One region of the Streptomyces ziwulingensis genome, then DNA from elsewhere that is predicted to be linked to it. Evidence: riboswitches for the same ligand, from Rfam matches in the RefSeq annotation. Region 1 holds a riboswitch; each other region holds the start of a gene.
What was found. Region 1 has a riboswitch for cyclic di-AMP ahead of ABEB00_RS02300 (transglycosylase SLT domain-containing protein). Riboswitches for the same ligand answer to the same signal wherever they lie in the genome.
Positions count from the first base shown of each region.

Region 2: it holds a riboswitch for cyclic di-AMP, as region 1 does, so the genes downstream of both, ABEB00_RS16705 (M23 family metallopeptidase) here and ABEB00_RS02300 (transglycosylase SLT domain-containing protein) in region 1, are expected to answer to the same signal.
Region 3: it holds a riboswitch for cyclic di-AMP, as region 1 does, so the genes downstream of both, ABEB00_RS25180 (peptidoglycan DD-metalloendopeptidase family protein) here and ABEB00_RS02300 (transglycosylase SLT domain-containing protein) in region 1, are expected to answer to the same signal.
Region 4: it holds a riboswitch for cyclic di-AMP, as region 1 does, so the genes downstream of both, ABEB00_RS30640 (M23 family metallopeptidase) here and ABEB00_RS02300 (transglycosylase SLT domain-containing protein) in region 1, are expected to answer to the same signal.

Region 1 covers NZ_BAABIG010000005.1:66,510-70,207, forward strand. Annotated here, with positions in the region: gene ABEB00_RS02295 (polyprenyl synthetase family protein) at 1-760, opposite strand, end outside; cyclic di-AMP (ydaO/yuaA leader) riboswitch at 1,475-1,643, shown strand; gene ABEB00_RS02300 (transglycosylase SLT domain-containing protein) at 1,646-2,161, shown strand; gene ABEB00_RS02305 (HAD family hydrolase) at 2,177-2,989, opposite strand; gene ABEB00_RS02310 (GNAT family N-acetyltransferase) at 3,226-3,698, shown strand, end outside.
Region 2 covers NZ_BAABIG010000027.1:15,219-18,916, forward strand. Annotated here, with positions in the region: gene ABEB00_RS16700 (PrsW family intramembrane metalloprotease) at 1-1,299, shown strand, start outside; gene ABEB00_RS16705 (M23 family metallopeptidase) at 1,346-2,380, opposite strand; cyclic di-AMP (ydaO/yuaA leader) riboswitch at 2,393-2,550, opposite strand; gene ABEB00_RS16710 (PP2C family protein-serine/threonine phosphatase) at 2,805-3,698, opposite strand, start outside.
Region 3 covers NZ_BAABIG010000054.1:140,387-144,084, reverse strand. Annotated here, with positions in the region: gene ABEB00_RS25195 (helix-turn-helix domain-containing protein) at 1-155, shown strand, start outside; gene ABEB00_RS25190 (DUF6126 family protein) at 152-271, shown strand; gene ABEB00_RS25185 (tyrosine-protein phosphatase) at 303-1,100, opposite strand; cyclic di-AMP (ydaO/yuaA leader) riboswitch at 1,525-1,700, shown strand; gene ABEB00_RS25180 (peptidoglycan DD-metalloendopeptidase family protein) at 1,703-2,656, shown strand; gene ABEB00_RS25175 (SGNH/GDSL hydrolase family protein) at 2,874-3,659, shown strand.
Region 4 covers NZ_BAABIG010000080.1:33,151-36,848, forward strand. Annotated here, with positions in the region: gene ABEB00_RS30625 (bifunctional acetate--CoA ligase family protein/GNAT family N-acetyltransferase) at 1-24, opposite strand, end outside; gene ABEB00_RS30630 (HPr family phosphocarrier protein) at 223-504, shown strand; gene ABEB00_RS30635 (GntR family transcriptional regulator) at 694-1,389, opposite strand; gene ABEB00_RS30640 (M23 family metallopeptidase) at 1,596-2,372, opposite strand; cyclic di-AMP (ydaO/yuaA leader) riboswitch at 2,385-2,546, opposite strand; gene ABEB00_RS30645 (M16 family metallopeptidase) at 2,736-3,698, opposite strand, start outside.

The DNA.
Region 1 (3,698 bases):
CGCGCAGCCGGAGCACGGGCAGGGTCGGGATGCCCTCGCGCAGGTCGGTGCCGGGGGTCTTGCCGGACTCGTGGGAGTCGGAGGCGATGTCCAGCACGTCGTCGGCGAGCTGGAAGGCGACGCCGAGCCGCTCGCCGTACTGGGTGAGGACGTCGACGACCGTCTCGTCGGCGCCGGACATCATGGCGCCGAACCGGCAGGAGACGGCCACCAGCGAGCCGGTCTTGCCGCCCAGCACGTCCAGGTAGTGCTCGACCGGGTCCCGGCCGTCCTGCGGTCCCGCGGTCTCCAGGATCTGGCCGGTGACAAGGCGCTCGAACGCCAGGGCCTGCACCCGGACCGCCTCCGGCCCGAGGTCGGCGAGGATCTGCGAGGCGCGGGCGAACAGGAAGTCGCCGGTGAGGACGGCGACGGAGTTGTCCCAGCGGGTGTTGGCGCTGGGCACCCCGCGCCGGACCTCGGCCTCGTCCATCACGTCGTCGTGGTACAGCGTGGCGAGGTGGGTCAGCTCCACGACGACGGCCGAGGGCACGATGCCCGGGGCGTCGGGGTCGCCGAACTGGGCCGCGAGCATCACCAGCAGTGGCCGGAAACGCTTGCCGCCCGCCCGCACCAGGTGCTGGGCGGCCTCCGTGATGAAGGGCACCTCGCTCTTGGTTGCCTCAAGCAACCCTTCCTCGACAGCCGCCATTCCGCCCTGGACACCGGCTTCCAGAGCCTGGTCCCGCACGCTCAGCCCGAACGGCCCGACGACGGTCACGAGGGGTCTCCTGTCTGCTGGTGTCCACTGCGGTCACACGGTTTGTCGATAGGTCGCTGCCACCACTCAAGTCAGCGTATCCGGTCACCTTTCGATCACCGATAGCGCCCACCGTTACAGGCCGGTCGGTATCGGACCATGATCGGTACGTTTCTGATCAGGTGATATGAGCAGCCGTGCGCGGACTTCGCCGAGCGGTCGGGGCGCGCCGGCGAAGGAGGGTTCCTCCGGAGACCCCACCACCCCCTCCAACGTCCGACGGCCCGGGAACGTCACCCATTCGACACGCAAACCCGCGTTCCCGCTCTCGGCCGAGTACCTCCTCACTGATAGCCGGGCAGGCGCCGCGACGGCCGAAATCCGGCCATCGGACCGGGCGTGGGGACACCCGGCGACCGCCTTGGCGAGCGGCCGCGACCACGCTCGGGCAGTTACAGCCAAGTTGCAGCTATTGCCCGATTTGCCACTTTTGCTGAGCCCAGTGAGTTGGCTCACGCCACCACCCCGGCCGGCCCGTCCCCCACGGACACCCTCGCCCCGTTGTCCCGTAAGCCAGTTGAGCCTTGCCACTCGCAAAGGATCAAGCACACCAAATCGCCCAGACCAAGGTCAACATGCACGTTGGTGATTCCGGCACTTGTTTCCGACATGTGCTTCCGCATACGTTCCCGGCCTGTCGGGCGGACGCCGAATCCTGCCACCGCCGGACAGACCCACATCCACCCACCAACTCACGCACGGCAGGAGCGGGGGACCCAGGTAAGCCGCCGCGCCGGTCCGCGGACCAGTGCGGCTAGGGGTCAAGCGGCGCCCAGCGGGGCGCCACCGGGCACCTCCCGCCCGAACCCGACAGCTCACCTCGCAGGCGTAGGAGAGGACCTCACCATGCCCGCAAACGGCCTCCGGTTCGCCGGGACCACCCGCCTCACCCGCAAGCTCGCCGTCGCCGGTGCCGGCGCCGCCGTGCTCGCGCTGCCGCTCTTCGGCGCCACCAGCGCCTCCGCCGCCCCGGCCGCCCCGGCCGCCGACTCGACCACGACGGCGGTCACCACGGCCGCCATGACCGCGGCCAACGGCTACAGCAACACCCTGGACGGCTGGATCCGCCAGTCGCTCGACATCATGGCCGCCAAGGGGATACCCGGTTCGTACGACGGCATCTACCGCAACGTGATGCGGGAGTCGTCCGGCAACCAGTTCGCCATCAACAACTGGGACGTCAACGCCGTCAACGGCACCCCGTCCAAGGGTCTGCTCCAGGTGATCGCGCCGACCTTCGAGGCGTACCACGTCGACGGCACCTCCTGGGACCCGTACGACCCGGTCGCGAACATCACCGCCGCCTGCAACTACGCGGCCCAGCGGTACGGCTCCATGGACAACGTCTTCGGCGCCTACTGATCTCCCCCGCCGGCTTCAGAGAACTGCCGGGAAGAGTCGTTCGAGGACGACGGCCACGCCGTCGTCCTCGTTCGACGTGGTGACCTCGTCGGCCACCGCCTTCAGCTCCGGGTGGGCGCCGGCCATGGCGACGCCGCGCGCCGCCCAGTCGAACATGGGGATGTCGTTGGGCATGTCGCCGAAGGCGACCGTCTGCGCCGCCCGCAGCCCCAGGTGGCGCGCGGCCAGCGCCAGACCGGTGGCCTTGGTGACCCCGCACGGCTGCAGCTCGACCGTCCCCGGCCCCGACATGGTGACCGTCGCCAGCGAACCGACCACCCCGCGCGCCGTCGCCGCCAGCTCGTCGTCGGACAGGTAGGGGTGGCGCAGCAGCACCTTGCTGAGCGGTGCCTCCCACAGGTCGTCGCGCCGGCCGACCCGGACGGCGGGCAGCGTCGGGTGGGGCATCAGGTACCCCGGCTCGATCAGCGTGAGCCCGTCGACCCCGTCCTGGTCGACGGCTGCGTACACCTGGCCCACCTCGGCCTCGATCTTGCCGAGCGCGGTCTCGGCCAGCTCCCGGTCCAGGGTGACCGACCACAGCAGGCGGTCCGCGCCGGCGTCGTACACCTGCGCGCCCTGCCCGCACACCGCGAGCCCCCCGCAGCCGAGGTCGGTGAGGAGGGTGCGCACTCTGGGCGCCGGGCGGCCCGTCACCACGAGGTGTTGCGCGCCGGCCTCCGCCACGCGGGCCAGCGCGGCGCGCGACCGGTCGGAGACGGTGTCGTCGCCGCGGAGCAGCGTCCCGTCCAGGTCGGTGGCGACGAGTGCGTAAGCGGTGGGGTCCATGATCAGAGAATACGGATCCCGAGGGGTCCCGACTCACCGTCGTCAAGGGGGCGTTCACGCGCGCGCCCCCCACACACAACTGTCCGAAAGCTGACGCTACATCGGCTAAGGGCGGTTGAAGCGCTGTGCACCGGTTGGCAGCAACATGCTCCGCTGCCTACCCCCGAACGGGCCCCGGAGGTACCTTCCTACTGTCCAGGGGGCTTGATCGGGGGGTCGGGTTGAACAGCGGACGCATTCGGGTGCTCGTGCCGGAGGAACTGGGCGAGGGGGAACGGCAGCACTGGCGCGAACTGCGGGCCAAGTCGCCGTCCCCGCGCAACCCCTTCATGGAACCGGAATTCACCGACGTCATCGGCCGGGTCCGGCCCGGGGCGCGCGTCGCGGTGGTGTACGAGGGCGGCGCGGCCGCCGGTTTCCTGCCCTTCGAGCGGGGACGGCTGGGCCAGGGCCGGGCCGTCGGCCTCGGCGTCTCCGACTGCCAGGGGGCGGTGCTGCGCCAGGGCCTGGTCCCCGGCGCCCCGGGCGCTCCCGACGCCCGCGAGCTGCTGCGGGCCTGCCGCCTGTCCAGTCTCGCCTTCGACAACGTGGAGGCGGAGCAGCCCCTGTTCCTGCCGTACGCCGCCGAGAGGTACGCGGCGCACGTCATCGACGTGGCGCGGGGCTACCGGGCGTACGAGGACGTCCTGCGGGCCCGGTCGCCGAAGTT
Region 2 (3,698 bases), on a different contig from region 1:
GCGCTGGGCACCCTCTTCGCGCTCTCCGGTCTGGTCATCCTGTCCCTGGTGCGCGAGCAGACCGGCACCGAGGGGTTCCTGGTCGGCCTCGGGCTCGCCGTGCTGCCCGTGCCGCTGCTGCTGGCCGCCTTCCGGTGGCTGGACCGGGTGGCCCCGGGCCCCTGGCGGACCATGGTGTTCTGCTTCGCCTGGGGCGCCTGCGCGGCGGCGCTGATAGCCATCGTCGCCAACACCTTCGCGACCCGCTGGATAGCCACGGCCACCGCCGATCCGGCCGGCGCGGACACCCTGGGGGCCACCGTCATAGCCCCGGTGGTGGAGGAGTCCGCCAAGGCCGCCGCCGTCCTGCTGGTCTTCCTCTTCCGCAGACGCGACTTCACCGGAATCCTCGACGGCGTCGTGGTCGCCGGCGTCACCGCCACCGGCTTCGCCTTCACCGAGAACATCCTCTACCTCGGCACCGCCTTCGGCACCGACCGGCTCAGCGGCGAGAGCGGCATCGCCTCCGTCACCGCGGCGACGTTCTTCGTCCGCATCGTCATGTCGCCCTTCGCGCACCCGCTCTTCACGGTGCTCACCGGCATCGGCTTCGGCATCGCCGCGCTGCGCGGCGGCCGCCCCCGTGCCCGGCGCGTCCTGCTCCCGCTGGCCGGCCTGCTGCTCGCGATGGGCATGCACGCGCTGTGGAACGGCTCGTCGACGCTGGGGGAGTACGGCTTCTTCGGCGTCTACGCGGCGTTCATGGTGCCCGCGTTCGGACTGCTGACCTGGCTGGCCGTCTGGACCCGCCAGCGCGAGCTGAGCACGATACGACAGGAGCTGCCGGTCTACGCGATGGCCGGCTGGCTGACCCCGGCCGAGCCGTACGCGCTGGCCTCGCTGAAGGCGCGGCGCCTGGCCCGCGCGTACGCCCGCCACCGCGCCGGGAAGGCCGCGGCGCGGGCGGTGACCCAGTACGAGGCGTACGCGACCGAACTGGCGTTCCTCCGGCACCGGGCGCGCGACGGCCGGGCGGGCCCGGACTTCGCGGCCCGGGAGCGGGAACTGCTCCAGGAGCTGTGGCACCGGCGCGAGGCGGCCCACCCGGCTCTGGACCACGCGGCCCGCGCCACCGCGCCTGCGGTACCGCTCGCCGCCCCGCCATGGCCGCCGTACCCGTACATCACACACAACGCCCAGACCACGTACAACGCCTACAGCACGTACAACGCGCACACCGTGTACAACGCCTGCCACCCGCACAGCGCCTACACCACGCCCACCACGTACGCCTACAGCTACAACCCGTACCGTCCGTGAACCGGCAGCCCTGACGTCGGGGGGTGTTCGTCAGGACCGCCGGGGATCAGGGGGTGAGGCCCTTGCCCTGGAGCCAGGCCATCGGGTCGATGCCGGAGGCGGCCCCGCCGGGGTGGACCTCCAGGTGGAGGTGGGCGCCGGTGACGTTGCCGGTGGCGCCGACGCGGCCGATGACATCGCCCGTGCTGACCTTCTGGCCGACGCTGACGCTGATCGAGGACTGGTGGCAGAACCACAGCTCGGTGCCGTCGTCGAGGGTGAGGATGGTGCGGTAGCCGTAGGAGCCGGCCCAGCCCGCCTCGGTGATGGTCCCGGTGTGGACCGCCTTGATCAGCGTGCCGGTGGGCGCGGCGAAGTCGAGGCCGGTGTGGTAACCGGACGACCAGTAGGCGCCGGCCTGCCCGAAGGTGGAGGTGATCGTGTACGCGGAGGTCGGCAGCGCGTACTGCGCGGCGAGCTTGGCGAGGCGCTCGGCCTCGGCCTTCTTCGCCGCCTCGGCGGCCGCCTTCTTCTTCTCGGCGGCGGCCTTGGCCTCCGCCTCCTTCTCCGCCTTCTCGGCGGCCTCGGCCGCCTTCTTCTCGGCGGCGGCCTTCGCCTCGGCGGCGGCCTTGCTCTCGGCCTGGTCCTGCTGCTGCTCGGCCTGCGCCATGATGCGGCCGACCAGCGCCTCACCGGCGGTGGTGCGCTGCTCGGTGTCGGCCACGGCGACGGCGGCGACGCCGCTGAGCGGGGTGGCCGAACCCTGGGGCTCGGGCTCCTCGTCGTCCGAGATGAGCGAGCCCACGTTGGGCAGGTCCGGCATGGAGATCGAGACCGGCGGCTTGCCGGTCTGCGCGCTGGCCATGCCGCCGGCTCCGACGGCCGCTATGACGCCGACGCCGAGGACGGTGGAGCTGCGGGCGAGACCGCCGCGCTGCTTGGCGACCCGGTGCCGGCCGCGTACGGGAAGTACGGACTCCGCGGTGGGGTTCCACTCCTCGAAGGGGCCCTCGTCGGCGCGGACGGCGCCGTAACCGAACGTCTCGGTGTCGCGCGGGGTAGGCGCGAAGTGGGCCTCGGGGGCAGGCCGGTTGGACGCCACGTGGGCGTGCTCCTTTCCTTCCGTCTCCGCCTACCGGGTTAGCTGACGGGTTCGGAGCAGGAAGGTCTCCTACGCGCGTATACCGGCCGTGTCGCCACGGCGGCGGACTCGCGATTCACCCCAAGGTGGTGGTTCCCCGGTTCCCTCACGGGATTCGGCGCGTGCGCGCGGAGCCGCCTTCTGTGACGGCTGGGACGACCGCGCTGCGTTATCGAACGTTAATAGACGCGTGGCACGGATTCCAAGCCGTTCCTCTTGATCATTAGGAAATCCGGCGGGGAGCAAGGCCGCATGACCGCTGAAAACCGGGCGACTTGACCGCCCTTCCACCGTCTCCGGGGAACCCATTTTCCGACCGGCTAAACCTGACGGTATGTCAGCCGTTACCAAACGCCGGTCGCGCGCTCACCACCGGTGACAATGATCAAGGACGTTGTACGGCGAGCAGCGCCATGTCGTCCGCCATGCCGCCCCCGGAGTGCCGGCGCACGTCCTCGGCGAGGTGGTCCAGCAGCGCGCCGGGGTCGCCGAAGTCGCGGCCCGCCAGCCGCTTCTGGGGGTCGTAGAACTCGCCCTCGGCGTCCCGGGCCTCGGAGAGTCCGTCGGTGTAGAGCAGCAGGGTGGAGCCGCCGGGGAAGGCGCTCTCCTCGGCGCGATCGGGCCAGACGCCGAGTTCGCCCATGCCGAGCGGGAGCGCGGCGTCCCGGGCGGAGAGCGTCCGCAGGGTGCCGTCGGAGTACAGCAGCAGGGGCGGCGGATGGCCGCGGTTGACGAGGCGGACCACGGAGCCGCCGTGCGGGAGTTCGACGAGGATGGCGGTGGTGAACCCCTCGAAGGCGTCCAGTCCCTCGCGCCGGGTGCCCTCGCGGGCCAGCGCCCGCTCCAGCCGCTGCGCGACCGCCTCCAGGGTGGCCTCCTGCTCGGCGGCCTCCCGGAAGGCGCCGATCACGACGGCGACGGCCGCGACCGCCCCCATCCCCTTGCCGCGCACGTCCCCGACGATCATCCGGACGCCGCGCGGGCTGTCCTGCACCGCGTACAGGTCGCCGCCGATGAACGCGTCGGCCTGGGCCGCCTCGTAGCAGGCCGCGATCTCGAAGCCGCCGATCCGCCCGGCGGGCTCGGGCAGCACGGCGCGCTGGGCGGCCTCGGCGATCTCCCGGGCGGAGGCGAGGCGTTCGTCGGTGCGGCGGACGAAGGCGTTGACGAAGACGGCGAGGGCGGCGACGGTCGCGATGGTCACCAGTTCGGTGATCGAGTCGATGTAGTGGGCGACGTCCTTGGTGAACTGGAGCGCGGTCACGGCGACGACGACGGC
Region 3 (3,698 bases), on a different contig from region 1:
TCGGCCCCGGCGACAGCGCGCACTTCGACTCGCTCACCCCGCACCGCCTCGCCGCCCAGGACCACGACGGCGTCGAGGTCCTGTTCGTCCACACCCTGCTGCAGAGTCCCACGGCCACCCTGTGCCTGGGCCCCACCACCGGAGAGATGCCATGACCGACATGGAGGAGAAGTTCCCCCGCGCCCTGTGGGTGCGCCTGATCATCTACATCGCGGTGGGGCACGTCTTCGCGGCCTTCATCTATCTGCTCTTCGAGGTCGGCGCCAAGTAGCTCCCCCGGCTTCCGGGAGCCGTCGCCCGGCTCAGTCGAGCAGGCGCTCGCGCAGCCGCTCCCGGGTCGCGGGCGTCAGCCGCAGTCCCCGCTCCAGGTAGGCGTCGAGGGAGCCCCAGGTCTCCTCGGCGGTGTCGAGGGCCGCTGCCAGATACTCGGCGCGCGCGTCGAACAGGGGGCTCAGCAGCTCCATGACCTCGGGGGAGTAGGCCGACCTGGCGGTGCCGCTGCGGCGCACCTGGTAGCGGCGGTGCGTGGCGTTGGACTTCAGGTAGTCGTCGAGGAGGGCCTCGCGCTCGACGCCGACGGCGAGCAGGGTCACGGCCACCGACAGGCCCGCGCGGTCCTTGCCCGCCGAGCAGTGCATGAGGGCGGGGACGCTGTCCTCGGCGAGCGCGTGCACCACCCGGGAGTGCTCCGCCGTACGGTCGGTGATGATCGACCGGTACGAGGCGATCATGCGGTCCGCGCCCTTGCCGTCGGCGAGTATCCCGCGCAACTGGTCGAGGTCGCCGTCGCGGACCATCCTCCAGAACTCGGCGCCGTCGGCGGGGTCGGAGAGCGGCAGGTTCACGTTGCGGGTGCCCGGCAGGGTGACGTCAGGGCCTTCGAGCCGCTGGTCGGCGGCGTTGCGGAAGTCGAAGATCGTGTGGATGCCCAGCGTCGCGAGGAACGCCGCGTCCTCGGCGGTGGCATGGGCGAGGTGACCGCTGCGGAACAGCACACCGAACCGCACCCGCCGGCCGTCGGCGGTCGGGAGTCCGCCCACGTCACGGAAGTTGCGCACGCCGGCCAGCTCGGGCTCGGTCGACGGGACCTGCTGCGTCACGAGGACTCCTCCCACTGCGTCCGCCGGCGCTGCTCGACGGCGGGCACACCCGACGATACGGCATCCCTTGCCTGGGGCAATGAGTTCTCCTGAGGCTTAAGCCCCCGATGTCCCACTGGCTCCCTTTATCCCTAATACAACACAAAACCCCAACTCCACCTGTAATAAACGATGCTGGCGTGGCAGCGCGTGAGCAGCGTCATAACCGTGACGGTGCGTTGCTGGGCATGCTCACGTAATGCAGGTGCTTTTCGTGGGAGTTTGCCGTGCGCCGCGTTCCTGATTTCCACGGAGCGTGACGAGGCGTTCCCGGAAAGGATCAAGCGAAACCCGGTCCCCGGGAATCCCGCGCTTGTCCCCGCCCGTCCCGGTCCCTTACGTTCACCACCGATCCGGACGGACGCCTAATCCTGCCGCCGACCGGACTCCGCACCCACCCACCACCCGTATCGGCAGGAGCGGGGGACCCACAGGTACAACTGCCTGTTCCGGTTCCCGGGACGGCTAGGGGTAAAGCCGCGTCCATACGTCCATGGCGGCGGCCGGGCATCTCCAGCCCGCACCCGACAGCTCACCTCGTAGGCGCCGGAGAGGAATTCACCATGCCCGCGAAGGGTAAGCACCGCCGTACCAAGACCCAGCGCCTGACCCGCACCATAGCCATCGCCGGAACCGGCGGCGCCGCGCTCGCACTTCCGCTCCTGGGGGCCGCCGGCGCCCACGCCGCCCCCGCGCAGTCCGTCACCGAGCACGCCGCGCAGTCCCTGCCGACGGCCGCCAGGACCGTCGCGAAGGACTCCGGCGACGACGCCGGGAAGCGCACCTACACCGTGCGCGGCGGCGACTACCTGGCGAAGATCGCCGACGAGCAGAACGTCAGCGGCGGCTGGCAGAAGCTCTACGCGGACAACCGCGCGGCCGTCGGCTCGGACCCCTCGCTGATCCACCCGGGCCTGAAGCTCTCGGTGGGCGGCAAGGCCGCGACGGCCACGACCGCGGAGTCGAAGTCGAGCGAGTCGCCGGCGGCCGGGTCGGGCACGGCCGGGTCGAAGACCACGCAGCCGTCGCAGTCGTCGGCGGAGTCCTCCGACGCCGAGGGCGCCACGGCCCAGTCGGCCGGTACCGCCGGTAACACCACGGCGACCTCCTCCGGCTTCGTGCTGCCCGTCGCGAACGGCACCGTCGGCACCCCCTACCACCAGTCGGGCAGCATGTGGTCCAGCGGCTACCACACCGGCACCGACTTCGTGGTCCCGACCGGCACCTCCCTGAAGGCCGTGGGCGCGGGCACCGTCGTCTCCGCCGGCTGGGGCGGCGCGTACGGCAATCAGGTCGTCATCCAGCTCAGCGACGGCCACTACGCCCAGTACGGCCACCTGTCCTCGCTCTCCGTCGCCGGCGGCGAGACCGTGACCGCGGGGCAGCAGATCGGCCTCTCCGGCGCCACCGGCAACGTGACCGGCCCGCACCTGCACTTCGAGATCCGTACCACCCCGGACTACGGCTCCGACATCGACCCGCTCGCCTACCTGCGCGCGCACGGCGTCTCCGTCTGAGCCACCCCCCCGCACCGCCGAAGGCCGGACCCCGATCCCCGGGTCCGGCCTTCGGTCATGTCCGGTTTTCAGTGGGTCACTTATTCCGCAATTGGCGAACACTTTGCGAGTGGCCTTTCTCACCGCCGGTCAACCCCGCCCTACGGTCGCGTAGGTCACATTCAAAGGTGAATCATGGGCCGACGTGGCAGACGATTCGAAGAATGACAGCGGAAGAGTGATCGGGTCGTACGTGGCGGTGGGGGACAGCTTCACCGAGGGCGTCGGCGACCGCGGCCCCGACGGGTCATGGGTCGGCTGGGCCGACCGCTTCGCCGTCCTGCTCGCCGACCGGCGGCCCGAGGGCGACTTCACCTACACCAACCTCGCGGTGCGCGGCAGACTGCTCGACCGCATCGTGGCGGACCAGGTGCCCCAGGCGGTCGGACTCGCGCCGGACCTGGTCTCCTTCTGCGCGGGCGGCAACGACATCATCCGGCCCGGCACCGACCCCGACGAACTGGCCGAGCGGTTCGAGCGGGCCGTCCGCGCGCTCAGCGCCGTGGCCGGCACCGTGCTGGTGACCACCGGCTTCGACACCCGCGGGGTACCCGTCCTCAAGCACCTGCGCGGCAAGATCGCCACGTACAACGGACATGTGCGGGCCGTCGCCGACCGGTACGGCTGCCCGGTGCTGGACCTGTGGTCGCTGCGCGGCTTCCAGGACCGCCGGGCCTGGGACGCCGACCGGCTGCACCTCTCGCCCGAGGGGCACACGCGGGTGGCGCTCCGCGCCGGGCAGGTTCTCGGCCTGCCGGTGCCGGCCGACCCGGACCAGGCATGGCCGCCGCTGCCGCCCCGCGGCGCACTCGACATCCGGCGGGACGACGTCCAGTGGGCGCGTGAGTACCTGGTGCCGTGGATCGGGCGCCGGCTGCGCGGCCAGTCCTCCGGCGACCATGTGATCGCCAAGGGGACCCTGTCGGCGGCCGACATCAGGACCCGGATCGCGACGGTGGCCTGAAGCCCCGTACGGCAGTTGCCGGCCGGGACTGTCACACCG
Region 4 (3,698 bases), on a different contig from region 1:
GTGCCGGTCCGACGAGGTCTGCATGGGCCCCAGAGTACGGCTCGCGTACGACAACGGCGCGGGGCAGGCTGTGGGGGCGAGGGGGCCGGACCGGGGGCCGCGGCCGGTCCGCGCGCCCGCAAAACGGGCCGCTCCGGGGGCGTGCGCCACGGTGTGGGAAACTGGTCTAGACAACTTTGATCGCCAGACAGACAACCCTGATCACCTGAAGGGCAGCAACATATGGCTGAGCGCCGCGTCAACGTCGGCTGGGCCGAGGGTCTCCACGCCCGCCCCGCCTCCATCTTCGTCCGGGCCGCCACGGCCACCGGTGTTCCCGTGACGATCGCCAAGGCCGACGGTGACCCCGTCAACGCGGCCTCCATGCTGGCCGTCCTGAGCCTGGGCGCCCAGGGCGGCGAGGAGATCGTCCTCGCCTCGGACGCCGAGGGCGCGGACGCCGCGCTGGAGCGCCTGGCGAAGCTGGTCGCCGAGGGGCTCGAGGAGCTTCCCGAGACCGTCTGAACACCTGAACGCCTTATGCAAATGGCGGGGCCGAGCCGATCCGGGTCACCGGACGACTCGGTCCCGCCTTTTACGTGGCAGGGCCGCGGGAAATGCGTCCGACCCATCGGGAAATGGCCGCAGACGCGAGTAGCAGAGCAGCAGAAAAGGACCCCGCCGAATTCCTCTTCTTTGTATACGGCGTTTGTGTTAATGCCGCAGGCTCGGTGTGTTTACGGCACGTTGCGAGTTCCTCACACGCTCCGCGCGTTCGGCTCCCGCGGCGAAGCGCAGGCGGTGCGCCGCGGTCGACCGCTCACCGTGGTGGGAGGTGAGCGTCCGGGCGCGCTCGGCGTCGCCGCGGGCCACCGCGTCCACGATCGCGCCGTGCTCCGCCCAGGACTCCACCGGACCGGCCGCCGCCTCCACGGCGTACATCCAGGCGATCCGGTGCCGCAACTGGGTCAGCGTCGACGTCAGGGCCGGGCTGCCGGCGGCCTGGGCGAGCGTCTCGTGGAACCAGCCCCCCAGGGAGCGCAGATCGTCGCTGTAGCCCCGCCTGGCCCGCTCCTGGCCCAGCCGGACGAGACCCCGCAGCACCTTCAGATGGGCCTCGGTGCGGCGCTGGGCGGCCCGCGCGGCGGCCAGCGGCTCCAGCAGCAGGCGCATCTCCAGGAGGTCGGCGCCCTCCTGCTCGGTCGGTTCCGCCACGCACGCGCCCGCGTGGCGCCGGGTCACCACGAAGCCCTCGGCCTCCAGGGTGCGCAGGGCCTCGCGCACGGGGACGCGGGAGACGCCGTAGCGGCGCGCGAGCAGTTCCTCGGTGAGCCGGCTGCCGCGCTCGTAGACACCCGCGACGATGTCGTCCCGGATCGCCGTGCACACCGAATGCGCCGGAATACGCATGACCGACCTCCGCCTTAATCCCCGTGAAACGTCGACGATTGACGCGTGTTCAGTGACTCTATGGCAATGGGGCGGAATTTCCGATGCCGAGCCGGAATCCATGGCTCTTTTTTGGTCACCTTCGGTCACCGGCCGGCGGAACGCCGAAAGCCCCGGCTCGGTGAGCCGGGGCTTTCGGGTGCTTTCGGATGCCGCGGAACGTGCCGTCAGACGGAGACGCCGTGCGAGCGGAGGTACGCCACGGGGTCGATGTCCGTCCCGTACTCCGCGCCGGTACGGGCCTCGAAGTGCAGGTGCGGTCCGGTGACGTTGCCGGTCGAGCCGGAGACCGCGATCTGCTGCCCCGGGGTGACCGACTGGCCCACCGAGACGCCGATGGACGACAGGTGGCCGTACTGCGTGTACGTCCCGTCGTGCATCTTGACGACGACCTGGTTGCCGTAGGCGCCGCCCCAGCCGGCCTCGACGACCGTGCCGGCGCCGACGGCGTGCACGGAGGTGCCGGAGGCGGCGTGGAAGTCGATGCCGGTGTGGGTGCCGGAGGACCACAGTCCGCTGCTGGCCCGGTACGCGGTGGACACGTAGGAGCTGCTGATCGGCGCCACGTAGGTGTTCAGGAGCTTGCGCTCGGCCGCGCGGGCGGCGCGCTCCTTGGCCTCGTGCGCCTCCTTCGCGGCCTGCTCGGCCGCCTCGGCGGCCCGCTCCCGCGCGGCCTCCTGGGCCTTGCGCTCGGCCTCGGCGTCCTCGGCGGCCTGCCGCTGGGCGGCGGCCTGGGCGTCGATCTGCTCGGCTATGGAGTCACCGATGGTGATGACGGGGGTGAGACCGGTCTGCTCGGGAACCGGCTCGGAGGCGAGCGCCGGCGCCGCGAGGGTGCCTATGACGCCGGTGGTGGCGAGGGCCGCGACACCCGCCGCGCGGGTGGTCGTGCGGTGCATCCGGCCGGGTCGACGGTGCTTCCCGGCGGCGCGCGTGAACGCCATGTACTGGCTGGTCCTTTCCTTCCCTCTCGCCTACCGGGTTAGCTGACGGGTTCGGAGCAGGAAGGTCTCCTACGGACCCCCTCGCGCACGCGCGGGCGTCCGATTCACCCCAGGGACTGTTGGGTCCCCGGCTCCCCTGGCTCGCGCCGTACGGGGACTCGGCGATGACTGTCCGGTGCCGCGGGCGCGGCGCACTGCCTGACGAACAGCCGGGACGAAGCTAAGCGGGAGTGTGTTCATTTCCCAAACGCATCAGGTTTTTTGTCGCGCATCCCACAGAGCAGACAGGCAACCTCCGCCGCAATACGGACAAAAGGCGGCCCCGGTGACACAAGGGTCACCGGGGCCGCCGCACGCGCGGTGCTACTCGGCCGGCACGACGGTGACCTCACCGATGCCGAGGGCCTCGACCGGCGCCTTGATCTGCGCCGCGTCGCCCACCAGGACCGTCACCAGGCGGTCCACCGGGAAGGCGTTGACGACGGCCGCGGTGGCCTCGACGGTGCCGGTCGCGGCGAGTTGCCGGTACAGCGTCGCCTGGAAGTCGTCGGGCAGGTGCTGCTCGACCTGGTCGGCCAGCGTGCCCGCGACGGCCGCCGCGGTCTCGTACTTCAGCGGCGCCACGCCCACCAGATTCTGCACGGCCACGTCGCGTTCGGCGTCGGTGAGACCCTCCGCGGCGAGCGTGCGCAGCACCGTCCACAGGTCCTCGAGGGCGGGACCGGTGTTCGGGGTGTCGATGGAGCCGCTGATGGCGAGCATCGCGGCGCCCGTGCCGTCCGGCGCGGAGCGCAGGACCTGCCCGAACGACCGCACGCCGTAGGTGTAGCCCTTCTCCTCGCGCAGGACGCGGTCCAGGCGGGAGGTGAGGGTGCCGCCCAGGCAGTACGTGCCGAGCACCTGGGCGGGCCACACGCGGTCGTGCCGGTCCGGTCCGGTGCGGCCGATGAGGAGCTGCGTCTGGACGGAACCGGGACGGTCCACGATGACGACCCGTCCGGTGTCGTCGGAGGTGACCGGCGGCACCGGCCGGGCCTCGGCCGCGGGCCCGGTCCAGGCGCCGAGCGTGTCGCCGAGGAGCGCGTCCAGGTCGATGCCGGTGAGGTCGCCGACGACCACGGCGGTGGCGGTGGCGGGTCGGACGTGCCGCTCGTAGAAGGCGCGTACGGCCGAGGAGTCGATGCCCGCGACCGTCTCCTCGCTGCCCTGGCGCGGGCGCGACATGCGCGAGTCGGCCGGGAAGAGCTGCCGGGACAGCTCCTTGGCGGCCCGGCGCGAGGGGTTGGCCAGCTCGTGCGGGATCTCGTCGAGGCGGTTGCGCACCAG